3 regions of the Planococcus sp. SSTMD024 genome follow, and region 3 is predicted to be linked to each of the others. Evidence: riboswitches for the same ligand, from Rfam matches in the RefSeq annotation. Region 3 holds a riboswitch; each other region holds the start of a gene.
What was found. A riboswitch is a leader RNA that binds a small molecule or an ion and turns the genes downstream of it on or off. The one in region 3 is predicted to bind lysine.

Region 1 (4,318 bases), on a different contig from region 3:
ACGCCTGGCCGCTTTACCGGAGAAAGTTGTGGAAGAAAACCGCAAATTTTCGGAGCTGGTGTTGCAAGAGCGCGTTCGCTTTATTGAACTGCTTGGAAAATCCTTGCAGAATAGCTGCCGCGAAGAAGAAATCATGGCAGACATGGCTGAGTGGGGAACCGCCACCGGGAATTTTTTCTTGGAGCATGGCATGACCTTGGATGTGGCGCTTGCTGAAACGGCGCTGTACCGGAAGCACATTGCGACCTTAATTAAAAGTGAAGGCCGGCGTTCGGCTATTTCCCCGGAAATAACTTATGATGCGGCGGAATTATTGCATGCGCTTCTGGACCATGCGACATATTCCTATACACATGCGTATACGACTTCCTATCAGCGCAAACTCTCAACAGCACGCCAGGAGTTTCTGGAACTGTCGGCGCCTGTCGTTCCAATCAGTGATTCAGTCGCCATTTTGCCGCTTGTCGGCAGCATCGAAATCGACCGGGCGCGTTATATTTTGGAGCGCACGCTCTTGTCGGCCAGTGAATTGGAGATCAGCACATTGATTGTCGATTTATCAGGGGTCATCCGTGTGGATACGATGGTGGCGGAACAAGTCATCAAAATCATCCAGTCGCTCGGGCTGATCGGCGTCGAAGCGGTGTTGACGGGAATCCGGCCGGAGACGGCGCAATCCTTGACTGCGCTCGGCGTGGATGTGCGGACCTTGAACATCGGGGGCAGCTTGAAGCGCGCCTTGGAAAACGTCTATAATTAAAAAAACTTCGCGGACCCTGAAACGGGTCTGCGAAGTTTTTTTTAATTGGTGACCACGTCCTGTTTAGCGGACGGCAGGAATTGCTGCAATGTGGCGATTTCTTCTTCCGTTAAAGCGAGCATCGGCAAGCGTACGCCGCCGACCGGTACGCCCGATAGGTTGAGTGCGGCTTTGACCGGGCTCGGGCTCGGTGCCGCGAACAAGGCTTTCATGGTCGGCAATAATTTGCGGTGAAGCGCCGCGGCGCCGGCTGTATCGCCCATCCGGAACAATTTGATCATCTCTTGCATTTCGTTGCCGATGATATGCGCAGCAACCGAGACGATGCCCGTTCCGCCGACAGAAAGCATCGGCAAGGTCAGGCTGTCATCGCCGCTGTAGACAGCGAAGTCGCTGCTTGTGCGTTCGATGATTTCAGAAGCGGCATCCAGATCTCCGCTTGCTTCTTTTACGCAAGTGATATTGTCAATAAGCGACAGGCGGACAATTGTATCGACCGATAGATTGACGACGCTGCGGCCCGGAATGTTATAGAGCATGACCGGAAGCGTCGTCGCGTTTGCGATCGCTTCAAAATGGCGGTACATGCCTTCTTGTGACGGTTTGTTATAGTAAGGAGTGACGAGCATGATGCCGTCGACGCCTGCTTGCTCTGCTTGCTGGGTCAAGGCGACCGATGCACGCGTGTTGTTCGAGCCGGTGCCTGCGATGATTTTCGCGCGCCCGTCTGCCACGGTGACGACGTGGACGAACAGCGCCACTTTTTCATCTGTCGACAAAGTCGGCGATTCGCCGGTTGTCCCGGCGACGACGATGCCGTCCGAACCGTTATTGATTAGATATTCCACGAGATTTGTTGTTGCCTGAAAATCGATTTCACCGTCTGAGTCGAATGGCGTCGCCATCGCAGTGATCACTTGACCGAATTTCATAGAGAACACACCCTTTTCTAAGTTTTTTTCAAAATTTAGAGGTGGGGGCCGGTCCGGAGTAAACAAAAAGGCAGCAACGGGGGCCCGTTGCTGCCGTTAGAAACAATGTTTACCAATCGTTCCTGTTCGTCAGATAGCCCTCCATATAGTTTCCTATATGACAGTCCTGCACTTATTCAGTGCAGAACCAGCGCACAGGAATATGAGCATCCTGCCGCTTCGGCAAATCCCCCTTTCGGCAATCGTCCCAAGAGCTCATACTCCTCGGATTGCGTACTGATGGTTTTTGCGCCTCTATCCTCGCTCCGCTAAGGAAGCAAGAAATTATTGAATTAGCTGTAATATAACAGAAAGAAATGGGAATGGCAAGAGAAAAAGCATTTTTTATTTTGAAATATGTGGGAGAAGAAGACAGTTCACGAATTTAGTGCAGCAGAGACAAGGAGGCATTCAGATGGACGATCATCAAATGGACCGGCAACTGAACATTCATACGGGGGGCGAGCAGATGGGCTTTAATGCGTCGATGCATGAACACCGTTTCGAAGTGACGCCCTATGCGTGGCTCGACAGATTGTTCAAGGCACATCCGCTGAAAGGACAAGACAGGCTGGTCGATTTCGGAAGCGGCAAGGGCCGCCTGAACTTTTTCGCGCATCATGTGTTTGGGACGCCGTCGGCAGGAGTGGAAGTCGACCCATCGCTGCATGAGGCCTCGCTCCGGAATTTGCAGCGCTTTAAAGGCAAAGCGGACATCGAGTTCATCAACGGCTATGCGCAGGATTATGAAATCCAGCCACAGGACCGCTGGTTTTATTTTTTCAATCCGTTTTCCGATCCTGTTTTCATGACTGTGATGAACAGGATTTTGGCATCGGTGGCCGACTATCCGCGCGAAGTCGAAGTGATTTTATTCTATCCGGCCATCGAGTATACCGATTTCCTTGAGCGGCGCACTGCTTTTGAATTAATCAGCGACATTGCGCTTCCGGCCGATATGGAAGACGCGCGCGAACGATTTGTGGTCTATCGTTTGCCGAGATGGGATTAAAGTTTCCGCTGGAACGGGTATAGCTTTATAAAAATGGATGCGGAAAGAGGGTTTCGGTTATGAAATGGAAAGGGCGAGCGGGCAGCAGGAATGTAGAAGACAGGAGAGGGCGCAGTGTCGGCGGCCCGGTTCTGGCCGGCGGCGGGATCGGCGGCTTGCTGATTGTCTTGCTGATCACGTTTCTCGGGGGCGATCCCGGAGCGATACTTGGCGATGGCGGCGGGGCTTCCAGTTCGGAGCCATACGTGGCGAGTGAGCGGGAAGAAGAACTGGCCGATTTCGTATCGGTTGTCCTTGCGGATACGGAAGAGGTGTGGGCCGAAGTGTTCGCCGAAGAAGGGATGGAGTACGTTGAGCCCACTTTGGTGCTGTTTTCGGGAAGCGTCCAGTCAGCGTGCGGCATGGCCGGCTCTGCGACAGGGCCGTTTTACTGCCCGGCGGATTCCAAGCTGTATATCGACTTGAGCTTTTACGATGAACTCGAGCGCCAGTTCAACGCACCGGGTGATTTCGCGATGGCGTATGTCGTCGCGCACGAAGTCGGCCATCACGTGCAGAACTTGCTCGGCGTGCTCGGGGATGTCCAGCAGGCGCGCAATCAGCTGAGCGAGACCGAATACAATCGATTGCAAGTGCGCCTGGAACTCCAGGCGGATTATTTGTCCGGGGTATGGGCGCATCATGCGCAAGGCATGGGCTATTTAGAGGAAGGCGACCTGGAAGAAGCCTTGGCTGCGGCCAGTGCGGTCGGGGACGATGCGATCCAGAAGCGGACGCGAGGCTACGCCGTTCCGGAAAGCTTTACGCATGGCACATCCGAACAGCGCAAGGAATGGTTCTATAAAGGCTTCCGCGCTGGTGATTTGAATGAGGGCAATACGTTCAACGCGCCTGGATTATAGGCTTTCGAAAAGATTGATATTTTGCGCTGGGTGATTCATTATAATGAATAGACAGTCTTTTTCATCGGCAACCGATATGAAGAAGAAATCTTATTCTATGAAGGAAGTACACTCATGACAGAAGAAATAATGACGGAAGACAATATCACCCGTCTCGAAGTGGACGGCAAACAATTGATTTTGATCGGTACCGCGCACGTCTCCAAACTGAGCGCAGAGCAAGTAAAGGAAGTCGTCGAACGCGAACGTCCGGATTCGGTGTGCATCGAACTCGACGCCCAGCGTTACGAGTCGGTCACGCAGGATAAGAAATGGAAGGAAACCGATATTTTCAAGATCATCAAGGACAAGAAAGCGAGCCTGCTGTTGATGAACTTGGCCATCTCGTCGTTCCAGAACCGTCTGGCCGACCAGTTCGGCATCAAGCCGGGATCTGAAATGATCCAGGGCATCCGTTCGGCGGAAGAAACGGGAGCGGAACTGGTCCTTGCCGACCGCAATATCCAAGTGACGTTTTCGCGCATTTGGGGCAATATCGGCTTGATGGGCAAGGTCCAGCTCATTTCTTCCGTATTTTTCAGCATTTTCAGCAAGGAATCGATTTCGGAAGAGGAACTCGAGAAGATGAAGCAGCAGGATACTTTGAATGCGGTGATGGATGATTTCACTAAAG
Region 2 (4,318 bases), on a different contig from region 3:
TGTTACTGCGGGATCGCTTGAAGGCGGTGAGCTGGTTTGTCGATAACGGGAAGAAGCAAAGCTTTTATGACCGCAAAGCCGATCAGGAATATGTCTACGGCTATCCGGTATGGTTTGCGCTCTTATTGACCTTCTTCATCGGCTTTGCCTCCGGACTATTCGGCATCGGCGGTGGTTCGATTCTCGTGCCTGCCATGATCTTGTTGTTTTTATTCCCGCCTCACGTAGCTGTTGGAACTTCGATGCTGATGGTCTTTTTGTCTGCCATCGTCAATTCCATCACGCATATCTCCCTCGGCAATGTACCGTGGATTTATACGATAGCCATCATCCCATCTGCTTATATCGGGGCGAAAATAGGGGCGACGCTGAACCGCAGCATCAAATCCGAAACGCTGGTCGTGGTGCTGCGACTCGCGTTATTATTACTCGGCCTCCGCTCGATTTACGAAGGAATTTTCAGTTCATAATGAGGTGTTTGACATGAGTGAAACCATCCATATTTATCATACAAACGATTTGCATAGCCATTTTGTGCATTGGCCGCGTATCAAATCCTTGCTGATGGAGCGCAGGCAGTGGCACGAGGAGGCGGGAGATGTGTGTTTGGTGCTCGACATCGGGGATCACGCAGACCGCTCGCATCCTTTTACGGAAGGGACGGCCGGAAAAGGCAATGTCCAGCTGCTCAATGAAGCAGGATACGATGCAGTGACCATCGGCAATAACGAAGGGATCACATTGTCGAAAGCGGAACTGGATGAATTGTATGTCCAAGCTGATTTTTCCGTGGTGGTCGCTAATTTGGTGGACATGGACGGCAAGCAGCCGGAATGGGCGCTTCCGAACCAGATCATCGAAACGAAAGACGGCATAAAAATCGGGCTCATCGCTGCAACCGCAGAGTTCACCCCGTTTTACCGCCGTCTCGGCTGGCAAGTGACAAGCGGCAGGGAAGCGATCAAGCGGGAAGCGGCGGAAATCCACAAATCGGTCGATTTTCTTATTTGCATGTCCCATCTTGGCATCAGGGAAGATGAACTTTTGGCAGCGGAGTGCCCGGAACTCGACATTATCTTGGGCGCACATACCCATCATCTATTCCATCAAGGAAAAGAAATCGGCGGGACCTTGCTCGGCGCCGCCGGCAAGTTCGGCTATTATGTCGGCCATATTGAAATCGATATAGAGACAGGCAAGATGTCAGCGGAAGTGATCGAGACCGACCGTTTGCCGGAAGCCGATGGAGGATTCAATGAATACTTGGTCGGCGTCGGCAAGCAGCAAATGGCTGAGACGGTTTTCTACAATGACCGGCATTTGAAAGCTGAATGGTTCAAGCCATCTCCCATGGCTGAGCTGTTTGGTGAGGCGCTGGTTTCGTTCGCTTCGGCGGATTGCGGACTGTTCAATGCCGGCATTTTCATGGAGGATATGCCTGAAGGGGAAATGACACGCTACGATTTCCATCGCATGCTGCCGCATCCGATCAATCCGTGCGTCATTGATCTCAGCGGCGCGGAGCTTAAGGAAATTTACCTGCAGTCTCTGAATGAAGACTGGCCGCAACTGGAGTTAAAGGGCATGGGCTTTCGGGGTGCGGTGTTCGGCCGCATGATCCATAGCGGTATGGACATGCGCAACCATCAATTGATGGTTGGGGGCAAGCCTGCCGATCCGGACCGTATCTATCGGCTCGCGACACTTGACCTGTTCACATTCGGCTATTTTTTCCCTGCGCTGAAACGTGCACCGAAGAGCTATTTCATGCCGGAGTTCCTGCGTGACGTCTTCGGTGATTATTTCCGCATGAAAACCGTTAAATAGAAGGAACATTCGAAATGGACTGTTAGTTGATTTCACGTGCTTTTTGGGCTATGCTTTTTATGAATTAGATATCGATGGGTAGAGGCTGCAGCCTTCATCAGTAGAATGTGCGAGTTTGACCGCGTAGACCGCATTCGAAAGGGAAGCTTGCCGAAATTACCGTCTCCGGGTCAAGGGGCGGCGATTGGGGGCATTTCGAACAGGGATGCTACTGTCATTTGCAGCAAGTTGCAGATGGAGAGCTACAGGGTTGTTTGATGCTTGTGCACACAGACGAATTGTAGGAAGCCGGTTTATCCATGGGATAAGCCGGCTTTTTTGGTCTAAGCCTTACCATCAAAACGAATAGGAGGAAATCTAATTATGGAAAACACAATCTTTTCAATCCTGCCGCCGATTATTGCGATTGCGATGGTGCTGTTGACGCGTCGTGTGTTGCTGTCGCTCGGCGTCGGCATCGTGGCGGCTGCGCTGATCCTGACATCATTTGCGCCAGTTGAAGCTTTGAACGAATTGTTCACTTCGTTTGCGGTGATCTTTTGGGACGAAGGCTTTAACGCTTACAATGTCTTCATCATTTTGTTCTTATTGCTGCTAGGGGTCATTACGGCATTCGTCAGCTTGTCAGGAGGCAGCCATGCGTTTGCCGATTGGGCATCTGCACGCGTGAAAACACGCCGCGGCGCTAAATTGGTCACCGTGTTTCTTGGCATCTTGATTTTCATCGACGATTACTTCAATGCCCTGGCCGTCGGGCAAGTCGCACGGCCGATTACAGACCGCTATAAAGTATCGCGTGCTAAATTGGCTTATTTCATCGATTCCACTGCGGCGCCGATTTGTGTCGTATCACCCGTCTCAAGTTGGGGAGCTGCGATCATCGGCATCATCGGAACGATTCTGGCTGGACAGACTTTCCTGGAATATTCGGCACTTGAAGCGTTCCTGTGGATGGCACCGATGAACTTCTATGTCATTGCGGCGCTTGCCATCGTGTTCTTCGTCGCAATACGCGATGTGGACTTCGGGGAAATGAAAAAGCATGAACGCTTGGCAATTACCGAAGGCCAGCTCTTCAATCCCGACAAAGTGATTCCTGGGGAAATGAAAGAAGATTTCCCTAACCATTCGCACGGCCGCGTCCGCGACTTGCTATTGCCGATCTTGTTATTGATCGTCGGAACGGTCGCAGCGATGATGTGGACCGGTTATGTAAATGCCGGAGAAGTGTTCGACATTTGGCTCATTTTTGAAAACACCGATGTTCCACTGTCACTGATCACCGGAGGCATCATCGGCGCACTTGCAGCGATTATCCTGTATGCACTGCAAATCAAGCGCAACGAAGCGGCGGAAGCGCATTGGATCGCCAGAGGCATTTGGGCCGGGATCCAGTCGATGGCAGGAGCGGTCTTCATTTTGATCTTCGCTTGGTCCCTGACCTATTTGATCGGCGCTTTGGAAACCGGTACCTATCTTGCTGACGCTGTTGCTCGCGGCAATGTGCCAACCAGCGTCTTGCCTGTCCTATTGTTCTTGCTGGCTGGCGTTATGGCGTTTTCGACGGGCACTTCGTGGGGCTCTTTCGGGATCCTGCTGCCGATTGCCGGAACAATCATGATCCAGGCGGAACCTGACCTCTTGCTGGCGTCGTTGTCGGCTGTACTGGCGGGGGCTGTATTCGGAGATCATTGCTCGCCAATCTCGGATACGACAATCCTGTCGTCGACAGGCGCAGGAAGCAATCATATGGACCATGTGGTCACGCAACTTCCTTATGCATTGACTTCTGCAGCGATTGCCTCGATAGGGTATATCGTCATAGGCTTCACCGGCTCCTTGCCTTTGGCTCTCGGAGTGGTGGCTATTGTCTTGGCAATACTATTCGTTTTTTGGTCTAAACGTACAACCTTAATGGAAAAGCACGGACAGAACTAATATTTGAAAGGCGGAGATATTCTATCTCCGCCTTTTTATTATTGAAGTAATAGTTTTTTTGAAAAACTTTCAGAAATTATCTTTACTTTGAATAAGGTCCTAGTTATACTAAATTTAGATTCCAAAATAATCTGAATATAAACAAACTTCCTATTTTTCTGTTAAAAAATTGGAAGTTTACAACAAAGGGGGAAGAGAAATGGAACGTTCTACGTGGGGAACAAGAGCCGGTTTTATCATGGCGGCGGTCGGTTCAGCAATAGGACTAGGGAATATTTGGCGATTCCCGTATGTAGCATATGAGAATGGTGGGGGCGCATTTTTTATACCGTATTTGTTTGCTCTTTTAACGGCCGGGATTCCAATTCTTATACTGGAGTTCACCATCGGCCATCGTTATCGCGGATCCGCACCACTTTCATTCTTTAGGATGAGCGGCAAGAAAGCAGAATGGCTCGGTTGGTGGGCGATGTTCGTATCGTTTGTCATCTCGGTGTATTACGCGGTCATCATCGCTTGGGCGATGCGTTATACATTATTCTCATTCAATCAA
Region 3 (4,318 bases):
GATCGATAATACAATAAAGACTAGAAGTGTGAAGTAAGTTGAGTAGCGCTGTGCTTTCTCTGAAACCGTGATTCCCCACGTCACAAAGAAAGACCACAATCCGTTCGCCAAGTGGAACGTCGCGGACAGGACACCCAATACGTAGAAGGCGAACATGAACGGATTCGACAGGATGTTTTCCATCATGTTGAAATCTGCCTCTGCTGCACCAATCGCAACTTGGAATCTTGTCTCAAACACGTGCCATGCGATAAAGACCACAAGGAAAATCCCGGTGTAGCGCTGTGCAACAAACAAGATGTTGCGCATGTAGCTGTAATGGCCCGGGTTATTTTTCGCTGTGAACGCTATGTATAATCCGTAGAAAGCATGATACATGAGCGGCAAGTAAATGACGAAAATCTCCAGGAAAATAACGAATGGAAGATTTGCCATGAAGTGGGCAGCTTGGTTAAACGCTTCCACGCCTTGCGTAGCGAAATGGTTGACGATCAAATGCTGCGTCAAGAACAATCCGATTGGAATGACCCCGAGTAAAGAGTGCAGCCTGCGCATTAAAAATTCACGATTGTTATCCAAAAATTTTACCCCCCTCAAAAACATTAGTTGGCATCGCAAAGTTTTCCTATATTAGGAAAATATCTTCGCGTTGCTATAAGCATCATGTACAAGAATATGACATATTTATTGTACTCCCCCCCTCTAGGAGCGTCAAGGCAAGGAAACCTTTTTAAGCGTATACAGCCTAGGGTTTGTGAAGCTTTTTACCGATATTAAATAGGAAAGAATTCATGAAAAGCTATATTTTCATTTCAAAATAGGCGAGATACAGGCATCCGTTTCAAGGTTTTATAAGCTAATATAGGACCGTGATGGCAAGATTTCAAATTTGAACAAATTGTGAATTTTTACACAAACTTTCGGCAATTCAAAAAAGCCCAGCTAGGCCGGGCTTTTCGTTTATCTGACAGACGCCAGCGTCAGTCCGTATGCTTCGTGGAGCGCATTTGCCGAGCGCTCCATCTCACTCGCCGGGATGACGACAGAGACTTTGATTTCGGATGTGCTGACCATTTTCACGGGCACGTTCTGCCCGCGGAGAATGTCGAACATCTTGGCTGCAACGCCGGGATTCGACACCATGCCGGACCCGACGATCGACACTTTCGCCAAGCCGGTTTCGATATCGATGGCGTTATAGCCGATTTGCCCTTGCGCTTCCGACAACACGCGCTGCGCTTCCGCCAGGCTGTCTTCCTTAATCGAGAAGGAGACGGACGGCGGCAACTCCTCACTGATGCTTTGGACGATAATATCGACATCGATCAAATGATCCGCCAGGACCGTAAATATATTCGCAAGCGACCCGTTGAATGGCTTGGTGTAGCTGACAGTGATGCGGGCGATGCCTTTTTCGAATGCCACACCCCGCACGATTAGATTCTTTTCCACAGTGATCACCTCTTGAATGATAGTTCCCGGTTCATCCGAGTAGCTGGCCCGCACAGATAGGGGCACTTGATTGTTTTTCGCGAATTCCACGGCTCTCGGGTGAAGCACGCCAGCACCGAGGTTTGCCAGTTCGAGCATTTCGTCGTAGGAAATCTGTTCAAGCTTGCGGGCGCCTGTGACGTAACGGGGGTCGGAAGTATAGACCCCGTCGACATCCGTATAGATCTCGCATTTCTCGGCGCCTAAAGCAGCAGCGAGCGCCACCGCGGTCGTATCGGATCCGCCGCGTCCGAGCGTCGTGATGTTGCCGTTTTTGTCGACGCCTTGGAATCCTGCGACCACGCAGAACAAGCCAAGGTCGAGCGCCTCTTCCAAGCGCTGCGTATGGATTGTTTCGATGCGCGCATTGCGCGGGACGGATTCCGTTTCGATTCCTGCCTGCCAGCCTGTGAAACTCAAGGCATCATGGCCGAGTTTCTTGAACGCCATCGCCAACAGCGAAATGGTCACTTGTTCGCCTGTTGCGAGCAGCATGTCCATTTCACGCTTTGGCGGCTCGGCCGAAATCTCTCCTGCCAGACCGAGCAGCGTGTCCGTCGTTTTGCCCATCGCCGAGACGACGATGACAACGCGCTTGCCCTGTTGCTTTTCCTGGATGGCACGTTTTGCCACCCCTAAGATCTTCTCCGGAGACGCCACGGACGTCCCCCCGAACTTCATTACGATTGTTGTCATTCTCTCCACTCCCACTTAAAGTAAGTGGCCCTCAACAAAAAAGAGGCAACTCGCCGATTGCCCGGCAAGCTACCTCTCTTCTCATGTACGATTTCAAACGTCCATGTGAGATAGCCCTCCAGAGTCAAACTCTGACAGCCCTGCATCTCTTAAATGCAGGACCAGCATACGCGCAAGCAGTGCGCCGTAAACTTCGGCGGGCGTCCCTTTCGGCATCCTTCACAGATTCTGCAAATCTCGGAATGCTTACTATTGACGTCCGCTCCTCTATCATCACTTTTTACAAGTGATTCAATTGTGTTATTACAATACCACGAACTTATTCTTGTTGCAACGGCTGTTCCTTGAAATGCTGCTCGATTTCCAAAGCCAGCTTCTCGGGAATGCCGGCCTGCTGGATCTCGCCAGCGTTCGCTTCTTTGATTTTTCGCACGGAACCGAAATGCTTCAGCAATTGCTGCTTGCGTTTCGGCCCGACACCTTGAAGCCCGTCCAGCGCGGATTGAATCGAATTCTTGCCGCGCAATTGGCGGTGGAACGTGATGACAAAGCGGTGGACTTCGTCTTGGATGCGCTGCAATAAATAAAACGCTTCACTTGTGCGCTTGAGCTCCACCATTTCAACCGGACTGCCGTACAAAAGCTGAGACGTTTGGTGCTTGGCATCTTTCGCCAGCCCCGCAATCGGGATATCGAGGCCGAGTTCGTCTTCGACGATTTCGCGCGCCGATTCGATCTGGCCCTTGCCCCCATCGATGATGATCAAGTCGGGCAGCGGCAAGCCATCCTTCAGCACACGGCTGTAGCGCCTGCGGACCACTTCACGCATTGCCGCATAATCATCCGGCTTCTGCGCGGAACGGGTTTTATATTTCCGGTAATCTTTCTTCGACGGTTTGCCGTCTACGAAGACAACCATCGCCGACACGGCATCTGCCCCTTGGATATGGGAGTTGTCGAACGCTTCGATACGCAGCGGCGTATGGATATTCATCGCTTCGCCGAGTTCGTTGCACGCACCAACCGTCCGTTCTTCCTGGCGCTCGAGCAGCTGGAATTTCTCCTTGATGGCGATTTCCGCATTTTTATGCGCGAGCTGGACCAAATCTTTTTTCTTGCCGCGCTGTGGAACGAGTACTTTCGCACCGAGCCATTCTTTCAAGAACTCCTCATCTTCCGCTTCCGGAAGCAGGATCTCATGCGGTTTGATATGATCCGGCTTTTCGTAGAACTGGCCGAGGAAGGTCAAGAATTCTTCTTCCGGGTCGCGGTACAACGGGAACATTGACACTTCACGCTCGATCAGCTTTCCTTGGCGCACGAAAAACACCTGCACACACATCCAGCCCTTGTCGACAGCGTAAGCAAAGACATCTCGGTTGGTAAAATCGTTCATGGCCATTTTCTGTTTTTCCATGACCGATTCGATATGGCTGATCTGGTCGCGGTATTCTTTCGCCCGTTCAAACTCGAGATTCTCTGCCGCCTCGCTCATCTTTTCCGTCAGCTCCTGCTTCACTTCACGAAAGCCGCCGTTCAGGAACCGGCTGATGCCGTCGATCATTTCGCGATACGTATCCTTTTCCACCGGTTTAACACAAGGCGCGAGGCATTGGCCGAGATGGTAATACAGGCATACGCGGTCAGGCATCGTATGGCATTTGCGCAGCGGGTACAAACGGTCCAGCAGCTTTTTCGTTTCGCTTGCTGCATAGGCATTCGGATAAGGGCCAAAATATTTCCCTTTATCTTTTTTCACTTGCCGCGTAATGACCAGTTTCGGATGGCGTTCGCCCGTAATTTTCAAATACGGATAGGTCTTATTGTCTTTCAGGCGGATATTGTATTTCGGGTCATGTTTTTTGATGAGTGTCAATTCAAGGATCAGCGCTTCCTTGTCCGAGGAGGTGACGATGTATTCAAAGTCTTCGATCTCGTTGACAAGCCTTTGTGTTTTCGTGTCGTGGCTGCCCGTAAAATAAGAACGCACACGGTTTTTCAACACTTTCGCTTTGCCCACATAGATAATCGTCCCTTGGCGATCTTTCATCAAATAGCAGCCCGGTTGATCAGGTAAAACGGCGAGTTTATGTTGCATCATTTGACTTTTCATTTTATCACCCTATTTAAA

Region 1: it holds a riboswitch for lysine, as region 3 does, so the genes downstream of both, dapA (4-hydroxy-tetrahydrodipicolinate synthase) here and AB9R92_RS05565 (aspartate kinase) in region 3, are expected to answer to the same signal.
Region 2: it holds a riboswitch for lysine, as region 3 does, so the genes downstream of both, AB9R92_RS03105 (Na+/H+ antiporter NhaC family protein) here and AB9R92_RS05565 (aspartate kinase) in region 3, are expected to answer to the same signal.

Annotation. Positions count from the first base shown of each region.
Region 1 is NZ_JBGGNS010000022.1:424,213-428,530, forward strand. Features, by position in the region: gene AB9R92_RS10940 (STAS domain-containing protein) at 1-760, shown strand, start outside; gene dapA (4-hydroxy-tetrahydrodipicolinate synthase) at 802-1,692, opposite strand; lysine riboswitch at 1,819-1,997, opposite strand; gene AB9R92_RS10950 (class I SAM-dependent methyltransferase) at 2,147-2,743, shown strand; gene ypfJ (KPN_02809 family neutral zinc metallopeptidase) at 2,803-3,645, shown strand; gene AB9R92_RS10960 (TraB/GumN family protein) at 3,775-4,318, shown strand, end outside.
Region 2 is NZ_JBGGNS010000018.1:35,500-39,817, reverse strand. Features, by position in the region: gene AB9R92_RS03115 (sulfite exporter TauE/SafE family protein) at 1-470, shown strand, start outside; gene AB9R92_RS03110 (bifunctional metallophosphatase/5'-nucleotidase) at 484-1,827, shown strand; lysine riboswitch at 1,899-2,080, shown strand; gene AB9R92_RS03105 (Na+/H+ antiporter NhaC family protein) at 2,191-3,765, shown strand; gene AB9R92_RS03100 (sodium-dependent transporter) at 3,965-4,318, shown strand, end outside.
Region 3 is NZ_JBGGNS010000019.1:339,285-343,602, forward strand. Features, by position in the region: gene AB9R92_RS05560 (succinate dehydrogenase cytochrome b558 subunit) at 1-579, opposite strand, end outside; gene AB9R92_RS05565 (aspartate kinase) at 961-2,187, opposite strand; lysine riboswitch at 2,291-2,465, opposite strand; gene uvrC (excinuclease ABC subunit UvrC) at 2,507-4,300, opposite strand.